Regions from separate parts of the Claveliimonas bilis genome, predicted to be linked through region 2. Evidence: riboswitches for the same ligand, from Rfam matches in the RefSeq annotation. Region 2 holds a riboswitch; the other holds the start of a gene.
The links. A riboswitch is a leader RNA that binds a small molecule or an ion and turns the genes downstream of it on or off. The one in region 2 is predicted to bind glycine.
Positions count from the first base shown of each region.

Region 1 (4,185 bases), 380 kb from region 2:
TTTACCATAGCAAGGATATCTGCTTTTGCCTTGTCAAGGTTTTCATTGAAATAGGAGTCACCGCAGACGATTGTTGCAATAATTTCTGCTTCATCCTTAAAGTTCATATTGAACGCCATACCTGGTCCTACTACTTCGCCTACACGAAGCTCTGCCGGGTAATCTGCTTTTTCCTCTCCACCGATATTTGCGAAGAACTGATTAATGTAATGTACTACTTTTATTTTACTCATTTTCGCGTATGTCCTCCCTTCTATCTTGCGCTCAGCTTGTTAAAGCCAGTCTCATTTGTTGCTCCGGTAATTACCTGAAGCTCAACCTCTAAGGAGCCGTCTTCGCGCAATGTTTCTTCACTTGCACCAGCAATCTTTGTCACATAATCCAGTGTTCCGATCACTTTGTCAAGCTTCGGCAAAATAATAACCTCATTTGCATTTCCGCCTGTTACAACTGCATCTGCTGCAACGTCTGCGTCTGCAAGAGACTGGGATTTTCCGTCGCGTCCTGCGTATTCATCTGTAATAATAACAGTCTTAACACCCTCTGCTTCAATCTTCTTACAGTTCATGATAAGGTCTGTATCCGGGTTACCGAAACCTTCCTGTGATACGATAACACCGTCCAGATCCAGCATTTTACAAAGTTTTGCTGTCCAGTCAGAGGAACGCTGCTTGTCTGCCAGGTATACGTTCTCATTTGTAATGATCTGGCATACAAAGTTGATCGTCTTTCCATGTTCCTCAAAAAGGTCATGGACAACCGGGTTATTCAAATGTACATAAGTTGGGTTCTTGTCACATGCGGATACACAGTTTCCTGATACGATCGCACCATCCATAATTTCTGTCGGGCTTAAAATTGTCGGAACAATTTTCTTTGCATCTACGCCGTATACATATGTATCATGCAGAAGTCCCTGGCTCTGAAGCATCTGAACGTAAGCAACTCTTGGAAGATCCGGATATTTCTCAAATCCTTCCTTGATCGTACATGTCTCATATACTTTTGTCTCGTCAGGTGTCAGGTTACGTGCCAGTTCCCCAAGATAAACTGCCACTCTGAATCCTGCAAATCTCACTGCCTTTTCATAGTCATGCTGTTTGATATCATCAACTGGTTCACATACCATTACCAGGTTATTTGTCTGTGAAAATGGAGTATATTCTGCTCCCGGGCCAGTCATATCAATGATACCTTCCTGGAATCCGACAATACGTCCTGCAGTTACAACTGCCATTCCTTTAAGCGCATAAGTCTTTCCGCTTCCTACTGTATCAACTTTGGCGATCACTCCCGGGAAGATTCCTCCCTTGCCTTCTACTTTCACACGCGGCTCAATTACATCCTTTACCGGTGTAATACGAACAGACTCTCCCGGACGGGCAATATCAAAGGATACGCTTTTGATCTTCTCGTCCTCCAGAGCTACTTTCTTTACTTCTTCTTCGGATACATAGAGGATTCCGTCTTCGATTTTTGACTCGCTTGCAAACTGGATGTCCTTAATGTATATGTGCCCCATTTCTAATTTCACTGTGTGTTCCCTCCTTGTTAATCATTGTTTTCTTTTTTGTTTTCTGGCTTCACAGAAAAACCATCTCAAGGCATTACTACGCATCTGCCGATGCCATTGCACTTTCCAGCAAAGTCCAGTCGATCAGTTGAAAATCCTTATACACTTCCGGCTTATATTTGTCAGATTTAAAAACAAACTTCCGGCATGATTCTATAGCGGATTCTATGATCCTGACGGACTGTGCGTCAATCTCCTCCTTTCTGTTCCCAATCATAATGGATTTGTATGGTGTTTCATTAGGTTTTACACTTCCTGATAAAGGATGTGATAAAAGCCTGTATCCCCGGTATACTCTGTCTCTTGCTTCCCGCAAAACATCTTCGTAAGAAATTTCTTTATAAATGACCTCTTTTTTGTCTTTCAGCGTATCGCGAACAAGAGGATTGTTTGTCAGGACACTATAGCTTGCCACGTTTTCAATCTCCTTCCCAAAGATGTCTGTAAGAGAACTTTTTGCTCTATAGGACTTTTCTATAGATAAACAAAGAGTTACGTTAAAAAGAAAAAGGACGTTGAAAACACTTCTGTGTGTTCATCGCCCTCTTCTGTCTTTTGTCTTATTGTCTGCGCAGAACACTTTTACTCTGCCAGCTCTTACAAGATCCAGAATGCAGTACTTTCCCTAATCCTTTTGCCTGAAAGTTTCACCGCCCGGATGTTCACCCTCATCCTTGCGGTTTGCCTCTTCGGCGGCTGCATCGTCACAGCTCTCTCGTAGGAAAAATCTACCTGCTGTCAAAATTTACTTATAGATTTTCTACATATATTTTACTGAATTATTCTATGTGTCTATAGTACATTATGAACGTTTTTTTTGCAACACCTATGAAAAAACAAACTGCTAAATTGAAATTTTAAATTCCGGTGAAGAGGTAAATTCCACCATACTTTATTTTTCGCGGATTTTACAGGGGATTTTTAAGCAAAATCTCCAGTTTTCTGTTATAATTAGCTAAACTCATCGAAAAATACTTGATTTCTGGGCATGGGAAACGGACCGCTGGAATACGGTGTGCGGGACTGAATTCCACCGGCCACATCTAAAAAATGTGAAACGTTTACTTCCAGTCTGACAGCAGATTTCGATCAGTTGATTAGTGATTAAAGCGGATCAGCTTAGGCGTCAGATTTACCTCATCCGGGGCAATCGGTCTAAGCTGAAATGCGTTTAAGACCTCTTCTCCAAGTGCTTCCAACGCGACGCTGTATGGCGTCCTCCCACCCAGGCTTTCCCTCGGTGTGGAATTGATATGGTTCACAATCAGGTTTACGTCCCATTGTGTAAGGAATTCAAAACTGGTTCCTTTTGGGAGGATCATCCGCAGCATCGTGTGTGCTTGTTCCAATCCGCCCTTCTGCCCACTCTGCATCGGGTCACAGTAATAAATGCTGGAACGCTGTATTCCGTTTACGCCGGTTTCCAAAGCATCCGGATCACCAAATTCAGAGCCCCGGTCCGTGAGGATATATTCAAACACGGAAGTAAATTCATAGGTTCCCATACGCTTTTCCAGACGGTCAAAAACAAGACGGACAGCGCCTTTGGTGCAGCGGTTCATCAGAAAAGCAAGGAAGAGTTTTTCTTTGGTGAAAAACATGGTCAGCAAGGTCTTTTTTGATTCCCTGGAAGAATGGACAGTATCCATCTGGACATAGCCTGTAAGGGCAAGGGAACAGAAGTCATGATATAATCGGTTGCTAAAGACTGCTCTGTCCGTGATCTGTGTTTTATGGCACCTTCTTGGTTTGAAATGAACTTTCCGTTTCAGATCTATGTTCCTTGCCGTAAAGAGTCCCTGGTCAAGATACGAATACAGGGTACGGACGGACATATCCAGCTCCGGATGGTTTGTCAGGATATGATAGGGAGACTGTCCCTGTTCGATCAGAGGGGAAATGATCTGATCCTTTTTGTGAAGCTCCCGTTTGGTCATGTTAATACCTGTTCTAGAATCCCGGAGTTTTTCCCGGTATTTCCTGTCAGCGAACCTGGCGTTATAAGAGTATTTGTGGGCAAGCGTGCAGTGATTGATTTTTTTCGTACAGCCGTTGCAGACATAGGGAGCCCGGTCAAGCCTTACGCAATGCTCTTTTTCAAAGTTTCTGCAGGTTTGGTTGCAGGTAGGACAGGATGCGCATTTGATTCCGCACAGGACAATCTTTCCACAGGCGTTCGTTTTCTTACAGTGATAGCGGTGAATACAGAAGTTTTTGGCATTATAGAAAGTCCCTTTGTGATACCAGTCTGAGAGACGGTGAGCCCTGACTTCTTTAGAGATTGTAGTAGGATCCTTACACAGGAACCTGGCAATATCCTTAAAGGAAGTGCCCTTATTTAGTTCGTTTTCGATATAGATACGGTTTTCAAGGGTAAGATGTTTTTGGTTACCAGGAATATATTTACTCATGATGAGCCTCCTTCTACTGCTGTCAGAAGGAGAGATAACCATACCATGGATGTATGAAAGAGTAAATATCAACTGTGCAGAAGTAAACGCTACTACCCGTAGGAGAGGTGGAATTTAAAATTTCATTTTTGGGAAAAAACAAACTCACTTTTGTGCGTATTGCACAATTCAAAATATATGTTTTTATTTATTTTTCATATT
Region 1 is NZ_AP027742.1:1,516,087-1,520,271, reverse strand. Features, by position in the region: gene grdB (glycine reductase complex selenoprotein B) at 1-233, opposite strand, end outside; gene R2J37_RS07380 (glycine/sarcosine/betaine reductase component B subunit) at 254-1,534, opposite strand; gene R2J37_RS07375 (GrdX family protein) at 1,611-1,988, opposite strand; glycine riboswitch at 2,190-2,303, opposite strand; gene R2J37_RS07370 (IS30 family transposase) at 2,671-3,984, opposite strand; gene R2J37_RS07365 (alanine/glycine:cation symporter family protein) at 4,168-4,185, opposite strand, start outside.
Region 1: linked by a shared signal. The riboswitch ahead of R2J37_RS07375 (GrdX family protein) and the one ahead of R2J37_RS09425 (APC family permease) in region 2 are both predicted to bind glycine.

Region 2 (4,185 bases):
ATGACGGACATAATCATTATACAGAATTGGAACAGAAAAATATTGATACGGGAATGGGACTGGAACGTCTGGCGTGTGTGGTACAGGATGTGGATTCCATGTTTGATGTGGATACGATCCGTGACCTTCGGGAGCATGTCTGCAGGATTGCAGGAAAGGAATACGGGAAGGAATATAAAACCGATGTATCAGTACGTGTGATCACAGATCATATCCGTTCTGTCACATTTATGATTTCCGATGGGATCCTTCCTTCCAACAGTGGAAGAGGCTATGTTCTTCGCCGTCTGCTGCGTCGTGCCTGCCGCCATGGACGCCTTCTTGGCATAGAGGGAGAATTTCTGGTTCAGCTTGCGCAGACAGTGATCGATGGATCCAAGGACGGATATCCGGAACTGGAAGAGAAAAAGGATTTTATCTTTAAGGTTATTACAAAAGAAGAAGAACAGTTTAACAGGACTATTGATCAGGGACTTTCCATTTTGGAAGGACTGGAAGAGAAGATGGAGAAGGAGCATACAAAGGTACTTTCCGGTACAGAGGCTTTCCGGCTGTATGACACTTACGGCTTCCCGGTTGATCTGACAAGAGAAATTCTGGAAGAAAAGGGAATGAAGATCGACGAGGAAGGCTTTGAAAAAGCGATGGAAGAGCAAAGAGAGACTGCTAAGGGAACCTTCGGAGAGACAAACTACATGGGAGCTGATGTGACAATCTATGAGTCTATTGATCCGTCTGTCACATCAACCTTTGTCGGCTATGAGCACCTTTCCTGGGAATCTGATATTATTGTTCTGACAACAGATGATGCGATTGTGGATGCCCTTTCCGATGGGGAGAAGGGAACTGTTTTCGTGAAAGAGACACCGTTCTATGCCACAAGCGGCGGACAGGAAGCGGACAGAGGATTTATCCGTACCAAGGACGGCGTGTTTGAGGTGGAAGATACAATTAAGCTTCTGGGCGGTAAGATCGGTCATGTAGGACATGTTGTAAGCGGCATGCTGAAGGTAGGCGACCATGTTTCTTTGGAAATCGATCAGGAGAAAAGAGCGCTTTCCGCACGGAATCACAGTGCTACACATTTATTGCAGCAGGCACTGCGGACGGTACTTGGCACCCATGTGGAGCAGGCGGGATCTTCTGTCAATGAGAACAGACTGCGCTTTGACTTTACGCATTTTTCCGCCCTTACAAAAGAAGAGATCAAAGAAGTAGAGCGGATTGTTAATGAGCAGATCATGAACGCTCTGCCGGTAAAAGCAGAAAATATGCCTATCGAAGAAGCAAAAAAGACAGGTGCTGCTGCTCTTTTTGGAGAGAAGTACGGTGATATTGTCCGGGTTGTCAGCATGGGAGAATTTTCCAAAGAGTTCTGCGGCGGAACACATGTGGACAATACTGGAGTGATCACAGCATTTAAGATCATTTCCGAGACCGGAGTTGCTGCCGGAGTACGGAGGATAGAAGCACTGACCTCAAAGGGATTGCTGAAATATTACGATGAAATGGAAGAAAAACTGGAGCAGGCTGCCAAACTTGTAAAGGCGTCTCCGGATCATCTTGCAGAAAAGATTTCCCATCTTCTTGCAGAAAATAAGGAACTTCACAGCGAAGTAGAAAGTCTGAAGAGCAAGCTGGCTCAAGAGTCCATGGGAGATGTGACAGATCAGGTGAAGGAAGTGGCAGGCATGAAACTTCTGGCTGTGCGTACAGACGGAGTGGATATGAACGGACTTCGTGATCTTGGGGATCAGATGAAAGAAAAGCTGGGAGAGGGAGTTGTGGTGATCGCTTCTCAGATTGACGGCAAAGTTAATCTTATGGCTACTGCCACAGAAGGCGCTGTAAAAGCAGGTGCCCATGCAGGAAATCTCATTAAGGCCATCGCTTCCTTTGTAGGCGGAGGCGGAGGCGGACGTCCGAATATGGCTCAGGCCGGAGGAAAAAATCCGGACGGTATTGCAGAAGCGCTGGAAAAGGCAGAGGAAGTGCTGGCAGAGCAGATTTCTTAAATCGATAAAAGCATCAATAAGTGGTAAGAAAATAACAATGGTTGACGAATAGAGTTTCATCCTTTATACTGGACACACAAAAGAGATCAGACCAGATGAAGCAGTAAGGGAGATTTCCGCTGTGCAGACGGAAAACCGACGAAGCAATTTCGAAGCTCTGCCCGGGGCTTGAGAGAAACTTTCAGGTACTGTACCTGCTGCTGATGGAACTCTGGAAAGACCAGCGCCGATTCCTTGCAGTTGTCAGGTGCAGGCACCGACGGGGTAATGCTTTCAGGTAAAAGAAACAGAGATACAGGGTGTTCCTTTTTGATGCCCTGTATTTTTTGTGCGCATTTTTAAGGTTCATTTCGGCGCGGAGCACGCCGGAAGAAGAATTGGTGATTTCAAAAGAAAAGGAGATGAGAAAAATGAATGAGAACAAAGGATTGAAAAAAAATCTTGGAGTGGCTACCGCGATGGCCACAGTAGTAGGTTGTGTGATCGGCTCCGGCGTGTTTTTTAAGCCACAGGCAATCTATACGGTGACTGGAGGTGCACCGGGGCTGGGAATACTGGCATGGGTGATCACAGGACTTGCCAGTATTGCAGCGGCTCTTACCTTTGCAGAAGTTGCGATCATGATACCAAAGACCGGAGGGATGGTGGCCTATCTGGAAGAGATTTATAGTCCGATTGTTGGCTTTCTTGCAGGATGGATACAGACACTGGTGTTTTATCCGGCTATGATTTCCGCGCTGGCAGTGGCTTTTGCCCAGCAGGCGGCGTTGTTTGTGGGTGAGAGCTTTATGATCCCCATTGCTGTGGGTGTGATCATTCTTATTATTTTTCTTAACAGCCTCGGTTCCAGCGTGGGTGGCGGCGTGCAGGTTATTTTTACTGTATGTAAATTAATTCCTCTGCTTCTTCTTATGGTATTTGGTTTCCTGAAAGGCGGCGGCGGAAATGCAATCTTTACTCCAATGGTGGGAGAGGGACTGAATCCGGCAGTTGTGCTGGGGCAGCTGATGGTTGCAATTCTTTTTGCATTTGAAGGATGGACAAATGTAGGGGCTATTGCAGGAGAAATGAAAAAGCCGGGAAGAGATCTTCCTATTGCAATTGTAGGTGGCGTATCTGTGATCATGGCAGTTTATTTTGTAATCAATATCGCTTATCTCTGGGTACTTCCGGCAGATCAGCTGGCGTCTCTTTCAGCTCCGGCTTCGGCGGTGGCGCTTGAATTGTTTGGAGAGATGGGCGGAAAGCTGGTGGCAGTAGGAATTATGATTTCTGTATTTGGAGCCTGCAACGGATTTGTACTTTCCGGATCCAGAGTGGCATATTCCTTGGCAGCAACAAAGAGCCTTCCGTTTTCAGACACACTGGCTGTTCTTAATAAAGCGCAGGTACCGGTCAACTCCATTATCCTTGTAGGAGGAATCGGCTGCATATATGCAGTCAGCGGAAGATTTAATCTCCTGACAGACTTGGCGGTCATATCAAGCTGGATGTTCTATACTTTGACATTTATTGGTGTTATGAAACTTCGCCGGGACTGGCCGGACGCTGTCCGCACATATAAAGTTCCTCTTTATCCGGTGGTTCCTATTATTGCGATCGTAAGCGGCATTTATGTAATCATAAATCAGATTTTCCTTGCAGGAATACAGTCTACACTACTGTCTGCCGGAAGCATACTTGTGACGCTTATTGGCATTCCGGTGTACAGGAATGTCAGGAAAAGAGCGGTGCTGCAGGAAAAAAAGCGATAAAAAACCATTGACGTACAGGAAAAATGTGCTATAATCTTATGTAGTGCAATAAATATACCCGAACAGTCGTATGATGCACAATATAGGGCTGGAGGGGAGGTTAGGTGTGAGACTATGTCAAATGTAATCGTTAAAGAAAACGAGACGTTAGATAGTGCTTTACGCAGATTTAAAAGAAACTGCGCGAAAGCTGGTATTCAGCAGGAGATTCGTAAAAGAGAACATTACGAGAAACCAAGCGTAAGACGTAAAAAGAAATCTGAAGCAGCTAGAAAACGTAAGTATAATTAATATGTGCAAAAGTGAAGGTGGCACGATTAAGTGCCATCTTTTTTTGCGCAATTTGGGACGTAACACTTTTAAAGTTTGTTACGTCCCAAATTGCAGTAAATGGTGTCCAAAATTGAGAATAAGGG
Region 2 is NZ_AP027742.1:1,894,234-1,898,418, reverse strand. Features, by position in the region: gene alaS (alanine--tRNA ligase) at 1-2,015, shown strand, start outside; glycine riboswitch at 2,217-2,315, shown strand; gene R2J37_RS09425 (APC family permease) at 2,426-3,769, shown strand; gene rpsU (30S ribosomal protein S21) at 3,884-4,060, shown strand.